4 regions of the Methylobacterium sp. CM6247 genome follow, and region 4 is predicted to be linked to each of the others. Evidence: predicted binding sites of a transcription regulator. Region 4 holds the regulator's gene; each other region holds the start of a gene.
What was found. The regulator LexA, encoded in region 4, represses DNA repair genes until DNA is damaged. The targets are predictions, from matches to a motif close to TGTTCNNNNTGTGTTCNG.

Region 1 (3,685 bases), 2.4 Mb from region 4:
TCGGCCGGCGCCGAGAGCGACGAGCCGCAGCGCGCCGCCGAGGTGCGGCTCGCCCGCTTCCTCAACAACAGCCCCATCGCCATCGCGACCCTCGACCGGACCGGGCGCATCGCCCGCGCCAACGCGTCCTTCGCCCGGTTGTTCGGCGGCACCCCACGCCAGGCCGTGCCGGATGGGCGTGGCGAGCTCGGCACCGAGCCGACGATGTGGGAAGCCCTGCTCGACCGCGACAGGGCCGTCCTCGAGGGCGCCCTGGTGAAGGCCGCCGACGGGACCGTGGAGGTGCAACCGATCGAAGTGGCGCTGGCGGGGCCGGGAAACCGTTCCGCGCGGGTCTGGCTCAGCCCTGCCGGCGGCGACACCTCGGCGGCAGCGGATGCGGCCACGCCGGCCGACCGCGAGCGCGTGATCCTCTATGCCCTCGACACCACGGCGCAGCGCCAGCTCGAACAGCAGATCGCCCAGACCCAGAAGATGGACACGGTGGGCCAGCTCGCCGGCGGCATCGCGCACGATTTCAACAATGTCCTCCAGGCCATCATCGGATATTCGGACCTTCTGCTGGCCAGCCACAGGCCGACCGATCCGGCCTTCCAGGACATCATGCAGATCAAGCAGAACGCCAACCGGGCCGCGAGCCTGGTGCGGCAGCTGCTGGCTTTCTCGCGGCGTCAGACCCTGCGCCCGGAAGTGATGAATGTCGGCGAAGCCCTGTCCGATCTGACGCTGCTGCTGAAGCGCCTGCTCGGCGAGCGTGTCGATCTCGACCTCAAGCACGGGCGCGACATCTGGCCGATCAAGGCCGACGTGAACCAGTTCGAGCAGGTCATCGTCAATCTTGCGGTGAATGCCCGTGACGCGATGCCGAATGGCGGCCAGCTGCTCATCCGCACCGCCAACATCCTCGAAGGCCATGAGACTAACGAGCGCCAACCCGGCGCACCGGCGGGCGACCATGTCCTGATCGAGGTGCTCGATACCGGTGAGGGCATCCCGCCCGACGTGATGGAGAAGATCTTCGAGCCCTTCTTCACCACGAAGGATATCGGCAAGGGGACCGGCCTCGGCCTGTCCACCGTCTTCGGCATCATCAAGCAGAGCGGCGGCACCATCGACGTGCAATCGACCGTTGGCAGCGGCACCGCCTTCCGGATCTACCTACCGCGCCACGAGCCTGCGGCCGAGCCCGTTCCGGAAATCGCCGTCGCCGTTGCCCCGCAGAGCAACGCGGAGATCGCCGCCAGCCGGCTCAGGGGAGCGCGTGACCTCGAAAAGCCCGGCAGTGGCGGACAATCCGCCCCGCGCAAACCCTCTCCCGATCATACCGGGCAAGGCGTGATCCTGCTGGTGGAAGACGAGGACCCGGTCCGCGCGGTCAACAGCCGGGCCCTGTCGGCACGGGGCTACACAGTGCTGGAGGCGGCCTCGGGCCTCGACGCCCTGGCCCTCATCAGCGATGTCGACCAAACCATCGACCTCGTCGTCTCCGACGTGGTGATGCCGGAGATGGACGGCCCGACACTGCTGCGTGAACTGCGCAAGCACCGTCCTGATCTGAAGGTCATTTTCGTATCCGGCTATGCCGAGGACGCGTTCCGCAAGAACCTGCCCGACGGCGAGGATTTCAACTTCCTGCCCAAGCCCTTCAGCCTCAAGCAGCTCGTGGAAACGGTGAAGGAGACGATCGCCCGTTAGGGCGACGTTCTCCCGCCGAATGATGCGAAATCAGCACCCGGCACCTTGCAAAAAGAGAACAAAACAAGTACATCATTCGCATCCGAGGCACATTGAGCCTTGAGCTCTCCCCATGCATAAGGATGCCGACGAATGGCTCAGCCCGCGCTGAAAGTTGTGGATTCCCCGATGGTGGACAAGGACAAGGCGAAGGCGATCGATGCCGCGCTGTCCCAGATCGAGCGTGCTTTCGGCAAGGGCTCGATCATGCGACTCGGCAAGAACGATAAGGTAGCGGAGGTCGAGACCGTCTCCACCGGTTCGCTCGGCCTCGACATCGCGCTCGGCGTCGGCGGCTTGCCGCGTGGCCGGGTGATCGAGATCTACGGCCCCGAATCATCAGGCAAGACCACCCTTGCCCTTCACACCATCGCCGAGGCCCAGAAGAAGGGCGGCGTCTGCGCCTTCGTGGATGCGGAGCACGCTCTCGATCCGGTCTATGCGCGCAAGCTCGGCGTGCAGCTCGACGATCTCCTGATCTCGCAGCCCGATACCGGCGAGCAGGCCCTGGAGATCACCGACACCCTGGTGCGCTCGGGCGCTATCGACGTGCTCGTGGTCGATTCGGTGGCGGCGCTCACGCCCCGCGCCGAGATCGAGGGCGAGATGGGCGACAGCCAGCCCGGCCTTCAGGCCCGCCTGATGAGCCAGGCCCTGCGCAAGCTCACGGGCTCGATTTCGCGCTCGAAATGCATGGTCATCTTCATCAACCAGATCCGGATGAAGATCGGCGTCATGTATGGCAGCCCGGAGACGACCACCGGCGGCAATGCACTGAAGTTCTACGCGTCGGTGCGCCTCGATATCCGTCGTATCTCGACCCTCAAGGATCGTGACGAGGCCATCGGCAACCAGGTCCGCGTCAAGGTCGTCAAGAACAAGGTCGCGCCGCCCTTCAAGCAGGTCGAGTTCGACATCATGTTCGGCGAGGGCGTCTCGAAGGTCGGTGAGTTGATCGACCTCGGGGTGAAGGCCGGGATCGTGGAGAAGTCCGGCGCGTGGTTCTCCTATGCGAGCCAGCGCCTCGGCCAGGGCCGCGAGAACTCGAAGGGGTTCCTGCGCGACAATCCGGACATCGCCAACAAGATCGAAGCCGCGATCCGGCAGAATTCGGGATTGCTGGCCGACAAGATCCTCGAGACCGCCAAGCCCACGGCGGACGATCTGGACGAAGGCGAGGCCTGATCGCCTCGTAAGTCATGAAAGAGGCCGTCGCGGACCATCGCGGCGGCCTCTTTCATGTTCGGACTATCCTATCGGTGCGAATCGGCCCGATGCTCGCTCTTTGGTCGATCGCCAAGTCCAGAGACGAGCGCCGTCGAGCGTTCGAAGGGTGCAGCGTTAAGAAACAGGAACGCACGATCGCGGAGCGGGCGTGACTCGACGGTCCGGCCTCCTTATGAGGGCGCAAGCCACGAAGAAGCCTCGGGTTGTCGTCTCGACCGCCCCAAGCGCACGACAGAGTCATTTCACGATGAGCGGCGTCAACGAGATCCGGTCGGCCTTCCTCGACTATTTCGCCAAGGCGGACCACGCCGTGGTGCCGTCGTCGTCCCTCGTTCCCCGTAACGACCCGACCTTGATGTTCACCAATGCGGGGATGGTGCAGTTCAAGAACGTCTTCACCGGCGTCGAGAAGCGGCCCTACAACCGTGCCACCACGGCGCAGAAATGCGTCCGTGCCGGCGGCAAGCACAACGACCTGGACAATGTCGGTTATACCGCGCGCCACCACACCTTCTTCGAGATGCTCGGCAATTTCTCCTTCGGCGATTATTTCAAGCCGCAGGCGATCGAACTGGCCTGGAGCCTGATCACGAAGGAGTTCGGCCTGTCGAAGGACCGGCTCCTCGTCACCGTCTACGCGGATGACGAGGATGCGGCCGGGCTCTGGCGCAAGATCGCCGGCTTCTCCGACGACCGGATCATCCGCATCGGCACCTCGGATAAT
Region 2 (3,685 bases), 2.1 Mb from region 4:
ATGGTTCAGGCGATCGCCTCGCAGAGTCTGCGCAACGTCACCGATGTGGAAGCGGCCAAGCATGCCTTGGCCGCGCGCCTGATCGCCCTCGGGAATGCCCACGACATCCTGCTGACCGGAGAGCGCGAGAGCGCCGCCATCTCGACGATCCTGCAGAGCGCCCTGTCCCTTCACGACGACCAGCAGCCGGGGCGGTTCGATCTGTCGGGGCCCGAGATCGTCATCGGCTCCAAGGCGGCCCTGTCGCTCGCCCTGATGATGCACGAACTCGCCACCAATGCCGCCAAATACGGCGCCCTTTCCAGGCCGGACGGCCGCGTCGTCGTGGAATGGCGGGTGGTCGCGGTGGGAGACGACGACACGATCCACCTCGTCTGGTCCGAGCATGGCGGGCCACCCGTGAGCCCCCCGACGCGGAAGGGCTTCGGCTCACGGCTCATCGAACGCGGGCTCGCCGGCGCCGTCGGCGGCGAGGTCTCCCTCGCCTACGAGCCCGATGGGCTGATCTGCCGGGTCGTCGCGCCCCTCGGCGGGTTTCAGACGAGCGTCTAGGGCGTTCTGCGCCGAAGTGGTTGCCGGTTCGGCGAGCAGGAGCGCGACAAACGAAGGCCTGGAAATGCGTGCCGACCCACCGCGGTCGGGTGCCGCTCCAGCAGAGGAGCGTGTCCCACTTCCATGGTGCGTTCGGTCGCGAGAGCTTGGCGAGCGTCCGCCCGAGCGCAGAATTCAGCGCCGATATTGTAGCTGTACGCTTTTTGTTCTAGCTGGGTGGCGGATATGCGTGGCGTGCGTCTTGCCCGCCCGGCCCGTGCGCCCGACATGGCGACCGGTGGCGGGACCGTTGTCTTCGACCTCGCCGCATGACGTCCCGGAGACGATCCCCGCGCGTCGTCGCCGATCCTCCTTTCCGCCAAGTCCTGCCGCCGAAGAGACCCAATGGCCAAAGCAAAAGCCGCCGCCAAGACACCACGGGGCCTGAAGAGCCAAGCGGCGCAGGCACAGGAAGAGAGCGTCGAGGCGCGGATCGAGAAGCTGTTCGAGGGAAGTCCCGACCGTCGCGTCATCGCCGTGCGCGGCGCGCGCGAGCACAACCTCAAGAACATCGATCTCACGATTCCGCGCGACAAGCTCGTGGTCTTCACCGGCCTCTCGGGGTCCGGCAAGTCGTCGCTCGCCTTCGATACGATCTATGCGGAAGGCCAGCGCCGCTACGTCGAATCGCTCTCGGCCTATGCCCGTCAGTTCCTCGAGATGATGTCGAAACCCGATGTCGATCAGATCGACGGGCTCTCGCCGGCCATCTCCATCGAGCAGAAGACGACGTCGAAGAACCCGCGCTCCACTGTGGGGACCGTCACCGAGATCTACGATTACATGCGCCTGCTCTGGGCGCGGGTCGGCATCCCCTACTCGCCCGCCACCGGCCTGCCGATCGAGAGCCAGACCGTGAGCCAGATGGTCGACCGGGTACTGGCCCTGCCGGAGAAGAGCCGGCTCTATCTCCTCGCCCCCGTGGTTCGGGGCCGGAAGGGCGAGTACCGCAAGGAGATCGCCGAGTTCCAGAAGAAGGGCTTCCAGCGTCTTCGCATCGACGGCGAATACTACCCGATCGACGATGCGCCGAAGCTCGACAAGAAGCTCAAGCACGATATCGACGTGGTGGTGGACCGGCTCGTGGTCCGCGCCGACATTGCCGCGCGTCTCGCCGATTCGTTCGAGACCGCCCTGGAACTGGCCGACGGCATCGCGCTGATCGAATTCGCCGATCCGGCCGAGGGCGAGACCATCACCTTCTCGTCGCGTTTCGCCTGCCCGGTCTCGGGGTTCACGATCGCCGAGATCGAGCCGCGCCTGTTCTCGTTCAATAACCCGTTCGGCGCCTGCCCGACCTGCGGCGGCATCGGCCACGAGATGCGGATCGACCCCGAACTGGTCATCTCCGACGTCAAGCTCAGCCTCAAGCGCGGGGCCGTCGGCCCCTGGGCGAAATCGACCTCGCCCTATTACGGACAGACCCTGGACGCCCTGGCGGGGCATTACGGTTTCAAGACCACGTCGCCCTGGTCGGACCTGCCGGAGACGGCGCACAAGGTCATCCTCTACGGCTCCGGCCGCGAGTCGATCCGCTTTGCCTATAACGACGGCATGCGCGCCTACGAGGTGAACAAGCCGTTCGAGGGCGTCATCCCGAACCTGGAGCGGCGCTACAAGGAGACCGAGAGCGACGCCTCGCGCGAGGACATCGCCCGTTTCATGAGCGAGACCCCTTGCGCCTCCTGCGGCGGCAAGCGCCTCAAGATCGAGGCTTTGGCGGTGAAGGTCGCCATGCAGGATATCGGCGACGTCACTGCGCTCTCCGTACGCGAGGCGCATCGCTGGTTCTCCGAACTATCGGAGAAGCTGACGCCGAAGCAGAACGAGATCGCCTTCCGCATCCTGAAGGAGATCCGCGACCGTCTGACCTTCCTGGTCGATGTCGGCCTCGACTACCTCACCCTGGCGCGCGGCTCGGGCTCGCTCTCGGGTGGCGAGAGCCAGCGCATCCGCCTCGCCTCGCAGATCGGCTCCGGCCTCACGGGGGTGCTCTACGTCCTCGACGAACCGTCCATCGGCCTGCACCAGCGCGATAACGAGCGCTTGCTCGGCACGTTGAAGCGCCTGCGCGACCTCGGCAATTCCGTCATCGTCGTCGAGCACGACGAGGATGCGATCCTCCAGGCCGATTACGTCGTCGATGTCGGCCCCGGTGCCGGGATCCATGGCGGGCAGATCATCGCCCAGGGCACCCCCGAGGAGGTGCTGAAGAACCCCGCCTCGCTCACCGCCAAGTACCTGACGGGCGAGATGAGCGTGCGGGTGCCCACAGCCCGGCGCAAGACGAAGAAGGGCAAGCTCACCCTCGTCGGCGCGCGGGGCAACAACCTGAAGGATGTGAGCGTCGAGATCCCGCTCGGGACCTTCACCTGCGTCTCGGGCGTCTCGGGCGGCGGCAAGTCCACCCTCATCATCGACACGCTCTACAAGGCGGTGGCCAAATCCCTCAACGGCGCGATGGAGCACCCGGCCCCGTTCGAGCGTCTCGACGGGCTGGAGAATCTCGACAAGGTCATCGACATCGACCAATCGCCCATCGGGCGCACGCCGCGCTCCAACCCGGCGACCTATACCGGCGCCTTCACCCCGATCCGCGACTGGTTCGCGGGCCTGCCGGAGGCGAAGGCGCGCGGCTACCAGGCCGGCCGCTTCTCCTTCAACGTGAAGGGCGGGCGCTGCGAGGCCTGCTCGGGCGATGGCGTCATCAAGATCGAGATGCACTTCCTGCCGGACGTCTACGTCACCTGCGACGTGTGCAAGGGCCGCCGCTACGACCGCGAGACCCTGGAGGTGAAGTACCGCAACCATTCCATCGCAGATGTCCTCGACATGACCGTCGAGGAGGCGGCCGACCTGTTCAAGGCCGTACCGACGATCCGCGAGAAGATGGAGACCCTGGCGCGGGTCGGCCTCGGCTACGTCAAGGTCGGCCAGCAGGCGACAACCCTGTCGGGCGGCGAGGCGCAGCGGGTGAAGCTATCGAAGGAGCTCTCCAAACGGGCCACCGGCCGCACCCTCTACATCCTCGACGAGCCGACCACGGGCCTTCACTTCCACGATGTCGCCAAGCTCATGGAGGTGCTCCACGAAC
Region 3 (3,685 bases), 3.1 Mb from region 4:
TAATAGTCCCGGGCCGGTGCGGGGGCGTGCCACCAGGCGTCGGCGATGCGCTCCGGTCCTTCGGCATGGGCGATTCGGTGCAGACGTCGGCGCCAGCGGAAACGCTGGGGCGGCCCGTCGGGGGCCAGCGAGAACACCTCGTCGGCCATTTCGCTGCGAGGGAAGAGGACGAGGGGGCGGGACGGCACGGGGCCGCCCGGGCGCGCATTCCCCCGCCCGGCCCAGTCGAGGGCCACATGGTTCACCCGCCACGGTTCCAGGGCGTCGGCGCGTTCGGGGATATGGCTCGCTCGTGGGCTCACCCTTATCACCCTGGCCCTGATGCGCTGGCGCAGGGCATCGGCGAGGCGGGTGGTTCCGTTGCCTTCCGCGCGTCGATCGAGGCCCGTATCCGCGAGGGAGTCCTGGCGCGCTTCCAGCCGGCCGATGCCGGTCACGTCGAGCCGCACGGTCTCGAAGCCGAAGCCGGCATCGAGGGCCGGGCCGAGCCGGTCGAGGCGCAGGTCCAGCAGCCGACCGATCTGGATGGGGCACAGGGTCGGTTCCGACAGGCCGAGATCGAGGGTCTTCTCGATGCCGTCGACCCGATGCAGGCTCAAGCGCAGGGATTGCGCGCCCATGCCCGATGCGCCGAGACGGGGAGCGATCTCCCGCATCAGCCGGATGGCGGTGGCGACGATGCCGGCCTGATGTCCGATCGGGTCGAGGAATCCCTGGCTCGCGCCGAAGGCGGCAGGCTCGGCCAGGGAGACTAGCGGTTCGGGCCTCCTCCCCAATGCCTGATCGAGGCGCAGGAGCAGGGTCTCGCCGAAGCGTCGGGCGAGGGGAGGGCGGGGCGCGTCGGCCAACGCTCCGATCCGGCGCAGGCCGAGGCGACGCAGCGAGTCCGAGATGGACGGCTCGATCCGCAATGCGGCGACGGAAAGCTCGCGCAGGGACGGTGCATTGTCTCCGGGCGGCACGATGACGGGCCTCGCCGAACCGCCGTGGCGGGCATGGGCGAAGGCGCAGGCGGGCGTGTCGGCCAGGGCCAGCCGGGCGGGAATCGCATTGGCCGACAGGCGACCGGAAAGGTCGGCCATCAGGCCTTCCTCTCCGCCGAACAGATGGCTCGCCCCCTCCACGTCGAGGAAGAAGCCGGCAGCCCCCTCTGCCGGTCCGAACGGCGCGACCACGGGCGTGTAGCGACGGGCCCAGAGGCAGAGCCGTGCGAGGGCGGCGGCATCGGCCTCCGGGTCGGCGGGGTGGACGGCGATGCCGGGGCCGATCCTCGCTCGGGCTCGCGCCAGGGGCTCTCCCGGGCGCAGGCCCAGGGCCCAGGCAGCGGCATCCACTGCCGTGATGCGCAGGCCCCCCGGGCCGATGGCGGCCACGACGGAGGGCGCGGCCGCTTCTGGCGCCGCGTGTTCAAGCCGTGTTCGAGCGCGCCTGAGGCGCGTCAGCGGCCACTGCTCCAGCCAGACCGAAACGATGCGCGGCATGATCCCACTCCAGAAGCCAATCCCCGGTCCGTCCGTTGCGGCAGCGGTCGAGCCGTGCCCGCCAGCAGGGCCGCTCGATGCAGCCGAAGCGGTCCCGCAGGGCCGCCCCCGACCCGATCCGCCAGCGGGTCGCGGCCATGTTCGGGTTTTCCGCCTGCGGTGGCCGCAGGACGAGGAGGAGGCGGGAGGCCGCCTCGCCCGCCAGATGCAGCCGACGGCTCTGTTTCAGCGGCAGGCCGGCATCCACCAGCCCCGCCACTGCCCTCAGGCCCTGAGACCGCAGGGCTTCCTCCACGGCGCGGTAGGCATCCGCGTCGTTCTCCACCTCCAGGATCAGCAGGCGGCCCGGATCGAGGCCGAGCCCGGCGAGCCCATGGCCGTAGGGCGTCGGATGGCCCTTGCCGATGACGAGGAGCGCCTCTCCCTCGACCCGCGCGAGGTGACGCGCCACGAGGGCGAGGGTGAAGCCCAGGGCCGCCGCCTCGTCGCCCTCGGCTTCCGGCGCGATCTCGTGCGGTCGCCCGAGAGTGAGGCCGTTGCCGGGAAGCCCCGAATCGATATGGGCGATTCCCAGGGGCAACGACTCGACGCGGAGGGCGTCGGAATGTCCTCCCCCGTGATCGCGCAGGGCGGCCATCGCAACCCTCCGGCGCCGCGCGAACTCGTCCGTGTTCGTCTCGCCCTCATCGCGCATTGTCCGTTGAGCCAAAGCCATCCTGTCCGCACCGTCGCCGGACGATAAGAACAAAACAAGAACACACTCAACAGGTTTCAGGGGTCTGAAAAATTTCCCAACGCAAACAGTCGTTTCCCCTGTGGACGGCTGTGGATGAGTGTGGACGGCCGAGAATCGGCAGGGCGTTCGAGCCCTTCGTTGTGGACTTGACCCCATGGCCGGACCCGGCATTGTCCCTCCGCCGTGCCGGACCCCCGGCGCATCAGCCGGGAGAGAATGCCCATGCGCCTCGACCAAGCCGCCCAGTGCCAGGCCCTTCATCGCCCGTCCGGAAACAGCCAGAAGGCCGGTTCCCTGTTCGGCAAATCGCTGATCGGCCTGATGCTGCTCGTGGGCTCCTTCTCCGGGGCCGCCTTCGCGCAGGCGCCAGGCCAGGTCAGTCCCGGCCAGCCGGGCCGTGGGATGAGCGCCGCCCCGGCGACCGATGCCGCAGCGGCTCCGGGGCCCAGGGCCAGGACCAGGCGGGTCGTGACGCCGTCGCAGCCGATCCAGGTTTACGATGCGCGGATCGAGGGGGGAGACCTGCGGATCTCGGGCAGCGTGCGCAAGGCCGGCACCGTCGTCATTCTCGACGAAGACATCTCGGTGATGGCCGATTCGCGCGGGCGTTTCCTGTTCCGCCTTCCCTACCGGCCGGCTACCTGCGTCGCGGCGCTGAAGGCCGGTGAAGACGAGAGGGAGGCGGTGGTGGCCAATTGCGCACCCACGGGCGAGCCCGGCCCCAAGGGCGATGCGGGCCCCGCAGGCGAAACCGGGCCCCAGGGCATGGCAGGGCTTGTCGGACCGCAGGGGATTGCGGGCCCCGCGGGCGAGGCCGGGCCGAAAGGGGAGACGGGACCGAAGGGCGAGGCCGGGCTCAAGGGAGAGACTGGTCCCAAGGGCGATGTCGGTCCTAAGGGTGATGTCGGTCCCAAGGGTGAGGTTGGGCCAAAAGGCGATGTCGGCCCCAAGGGGGAAACGGGTCCCAGGGGCCCTGCCGGTCCTCAGGGCGAGCCGGGGGCAGCTGGCATTACGGCCAGCGCCGCCAACTCCAGCCTTCGTCCCGTCCGCAACGAGACGTGCTCGACAAGCGGCTGCGAGTTGAGCTGTGCCAGTGGCGAGGCCTTCGTCTCGGCCTATTGCCTGTCCTCGGGCAGCCCGTCCTTCGCCAATGGCGGCGCCAGCGCGTCCTGCCCGTCCGATGCCAAGGGCATGGTCGGGTTCTGCACGCGTCTATAGTTCCGGATCGGCCTCATCGAGCCAGTCCATCATCCCGGCGGCCGCCGCGCGACCGCTGGAAAAGGCGCCCTGCAGCAGGTAGCCGCCGGTGGGGGCTTCCCAATCCAGCATCTCGCCGGCGACGAAGACCCCCGGCCGCGCTTTCAGCATGAAGCGGTGATCGACGGCCTCGAAGGCGACGCCCCCCGCCGTGGAGATCGCCCGGTCGATCGGACGGGGAGCGAGCAGGCGCAAGGGAGCCGCCTTGATC
Region 4 (3,685 bases):
GTTGCAGTGAAGTCGGCCAGCGTGACGTTTCATTCTCCCTCGACGGGGCGTGGATTTTCTTCAACGGGAATCCAAAAATTTATGATCTCTTTGGGTATTCCGCGCAGCTTAATCTTTGCGGTGACTTGATGGGGTCGATGGTGGACACAACCAAATCGCCATGTTTTATAATGCCTATCGCCAGTCGAGCGGCGTTCGCCGGCTGGCGATCCCGCGCCTGCCTCGAACAGAGAAGACGCTTTGACCCGATCTAGCAGTCGAAAACTGCTGTAAGCCCTCCGACCCGATAGGCAATTGGTGGCATACCAAATACCAACTGTCAAACGGATTTGCACGATTGTGCCGATCAGCATCGGATCGCTCGAACGCGAGGCTTCGCATGGCCGGTCGACACGGGAAGAATACAACTCCTTCCTTCATGGTAATCGGAAGTCTGCTCTTCGAACCGTAGCGAGGAAAGCGCCACTCAGCTTATGTTAAGAGCTTTGAGCGGGCCGAGGCATTCCTTGTATTTCAAACGCGAGTTTGGCATGCTTCACACCAAGTGTGCTCGCCCGCGTGTGCGAGTTTAAATTATTCTAGGTGGCATGAAAAATGGTTAAATCCGACACATTTCAAGTAAAGCCTATCGTTGCGACTTCAAGCTTGCGTGCATTGGCTTATGACGCGCTCAAAGAAGCAATCACGAACATGAACATTTATAATCAGCGTGAAGAGGTTCGCCTGGATGAGCGAAAGCTGTCCTTGAACCTTGGCGTGAGCCGCACCCCTGTGCGCGAAGCGCTGACGGTATTGGAGCAGGAAGGCTTCGTGCGGTTCGAGGCCCGTCGCGGTGTCTTCGTCATCAAGAAGTCGAAGAAAGAAATTGTCAGCATGATCCAGGCTTGGTCTGCCTTGGAGAGCATGGCTGCGCGCCTCGCCTGCGAGCGTGCCACCGACGAACAACTTCTCTGCCTGCGTGAGCACTTTCCAGAATTCTATGAAGGACGCCCGTCGGATCATCTCGACGAGTATTCGGAAGCCAACATTCGCTTCCACCAGAAGATCATTTCGCTCGGCCAGTGCGACGTGATCAAAGACATCACCAGCAACCTGCTGATGCATGTCCGCGGTATTCGCAACACCGCGCTGCGTCAGGGGGAACGCGCGGCCAACTCGATCAAGGAACACGTGGCGATCATCAAGGCATTGGAAGCGCGCGATGCAGATCTGGCGGAACGCCTCGTGCGCGAGCACGGCCTCGGCCTCGCCAGCCATGTCGAGAAATATGGTGACTATCTCGACTGATCGACGCTGCCGCCAGAGTACCCGCCATATCGCATGGCTCCCCGGCCGTCGGTGACCGACTAAGTCATCGGCGGGGACTGGGCGCGCGGCTCCGCCGGACACCGCGAAGGCCCGCCATACAGTGGCGGGGTAAGCCCCCGCGGCACGAAGCCCCATCGGATGATTGAAGGGCCCGGCGGGTGATACCGGCGGACGCCAAGCCGGCCCGCGGTAAGGCCGCTTGAGCGGAACATTGCACCTCAGGAACAAACTCTACCACCGGGTTAACGGAACCCTTGCAGAACACTTGCGGAACGTCTACCGTGTTCGTGTTTTGTTTCAGCGGCGTTAGTCGCGGCCATTGGCTTCAGTGGAAGAGTGATCTGTATGTTGACGCGTAAGCAGCTGGATCTTCTCCAATTCATCCAACAACGGATGCAGGAGAGTGGTGTCCCGCCCTCCTTCGACGAGATGAAGGACGCCCTCGATCTCAAATCGAAGTCGGGGATCCACCGGTTGATCACGGCCCTCGAAGAGCGCGGATTTCTGCGTCGTTTGCCGAATCGCGCCAGGGCGATCGAAGTGATCCGGATGCCTGAGAGCCTGACCGGTGCACCGGCGTCGAAGCCCGCTCCCGCCGGTGAAGTTCGCCGCTTCACGCCGAGCGTCGTCGAAGGCGGTCGGTCCAAGGCGATGCCGTCCCTGCGCCAGCCAACGACCCAGGCCCAGGACGAGAGCGGAAGGTCGATCACAATCCCGGTCATGGGACGGATCGCGGCCGGCACGCCGATCTCCGCCATACAGAACCAGAGCCATTCCGTGACGCTATCACCGGACTTCCTGGCCGGCGGCGAACATTACGCGCTGGAGGTCCGTGGCGATTCGATGATCGAAGCGGGTATCCTCGATGGTGATCTTGTCGTGATCAAGAAGCAGGACACTGCGAATACGGGCGACATCATCGTTGCCCTCATTGACGATGAAGAGGCCACATTGAAGCGCCTGCGTCGCCGCGGTTCCTCCATCGCTCTGGAAGCGGCAAACCCAGCCTACGAGACGAGGGTTCTGGGTCCGGATCGTGTTCAGATCCAGGGGCGGCTCGTCAGCCTGGTCCGTCGTTACTGAAGCCCGTCCGACTGCGTTTCGGATGACGGATCGCCGTCGTCGCCCTCGGGTTCTATGGGTTTCGGACTTGGTCCCGATTCCTTCGGAGGCGAAGGGGACGGCGTGACGACAGCGACCGCCCGCCGCCATGGCGGACGAGAATGAGGTTGGTGGGCGGACGTGACCTGCGGTCCTTCAGGGCCGAAACGGATGGCGGTGGCGCCGCGTAGGGCTAGGTATGCGCGATCGATGACGAAGCCGGCCCGGCAGTCTTTGGGAGCGTCACGGCGGGCGATGATCACACTCGCCCGTTCGCAATCCTCCGCGAAGGCCCGCTTGTCCTTGACGAGGGCGACGATCCGACCCGGTCCTAACTCGACGACGCATCCGACGGTATCGCATCGGCTTCTCGGCGAGGCTGCGACGGCGGCGACTTTCCGCGAATCGCCATCCGCCTTGAGCCATTGTTCGAGGACGAAGGCCGGCGGGCTGCCGAGAATGCTCAATCGGCCGTCCCCGTCGCGGAAGGCTGCACCGCCACCCTCACGGTCGATGTAGACGTCGTAACGCGGCGGCATGGTAGCGAGCACGACACCGAGAGCGGCCGGAGCAAGGCCGATCCAGCGTAAGCTCGAGACGGGAAGTGTCAGCAGGAGCAGGGCGAGAGCAAGCAGGCAGAGTGCCGTGCTGCCATAGGCCGGGACGACGAGCGTGGCGTGTCCGAACCCGCTGATCCAGCCGGAGATCGTGAGCATCCCGCGTACGGCGAGCCCCATCGCCCACCAGACCGGCTGGTCCAGTGCGAAGGGATAGGCGAGGATCCCAAGAACCGCCGCCGGCATCACCGCCAGGGAGACGAGGGGCAAGGTCAGGGCATTGCCGACGATGCCGAAGGGCTGGACGGTCTGGAAATGATAGGTCGCGAAGGGCGCCGTGGCGATCTGGGCGATCAAGGTCGTCGCCAGCGTGCCAAGGACCGCGACAGCCAGAAACCGCCAGGTTCGGGCCAAGAGGCCCGCACCTTCGCGTGGCGGCATCCAGCGATTGAGCGCACCGGCGCAAGCGATGAGGCCCGCAACCGCGCCGAACGACATCTGAAAGCTCGGGCCGAGAATCCCGTCCGGCTCGCGCGCGAGGGCGATGAGGGCAGCGAGCGCGAGGTTTCGCATGCTCAAAGCCGGGCGATCTACCAGGATCGCGCCGAGCATCACCAACGTCATGATGAGCGAGCGTTCGGCAGCGATATCCCAGCCCGAGAAGACGCAATAGGCCGTGACACCCACCATGGCGAAGCCGGCGGCGATCTTCTTGATCG

Region 1: recA (recombinase RecA) is a predicted target of LexA. The motif match lies at 1,750-1,767, and genes of this name have one in related genera.
Region 2: uvrA (excinuclease ABC subunit UvrA) is a predicted target of LexA. The motif match lies at 746-763, and genes of this name have one in related genera.
Region 3: ACYQOP_RS11205 (ImuA family protein) is a predicted target of LexA. The motif match lies at 2,222-2,239, and genes of this name have one in related genera.

Annotation. Positions count from the first base shown of each region.
Region 1 is NZ_JBTXKX010000003.1:2,903,400-2,907,084, forward strand. It holds gene cckA (cell cycle histidine kinase CckA) at 1-1,695, shown strand, start outside; gene recA (recombinase RecA) at 1,828-2,919, shown strand; gene alaS (alanine--tRNA ligase) at 3,209-3,685, shown strand, end outside.
Region 2 is NZ_JBTXKX010000003.1:3,171,524-3,175,208, reverse strand. It holds gene ACYQOP_RS15945 (PAS domain-containing sensor histidine kinase) at 1-552, shown strand, start outside; gene uvrA (excinuclease ABC subunit UvrA) at 937-3,685, shown strand, end outside.
Region 3 is NZ_JBTXKX010000003.1:2,198,906-2,202,590, forward strand. It holds gene ACYQOP_RS11200 (Y-family DNA polymerase) at 1-1,481, opposite strand, end outside; gene ACYQOP_RS11205 (ImuA family protein) at 1,408-2,118, opposite strand; gene ACYQOP_RS11210 (collagen-like protein) at 2,440-3,435, shown strand; gene ACYQOP_RS11215 (TIGR03862 family flavoprotein) at 3,430-3,685, opposite strand, start outside.
Region 4 is NZ_JBTXKX010000003.1:5,258,416-5,262,100, forward strand. It holds gene ACYQOP_RS25940 (GntR family transcriptional regulator) at 595-1,287, shown strand; gene lexA (transcriptional repressor LexA) at 1,654-2,391, shown strand; gene ACYQOP_RS25950 (ComEC/Rec2 family competence protein) at 2,385-3,685, opposite strand, start outside.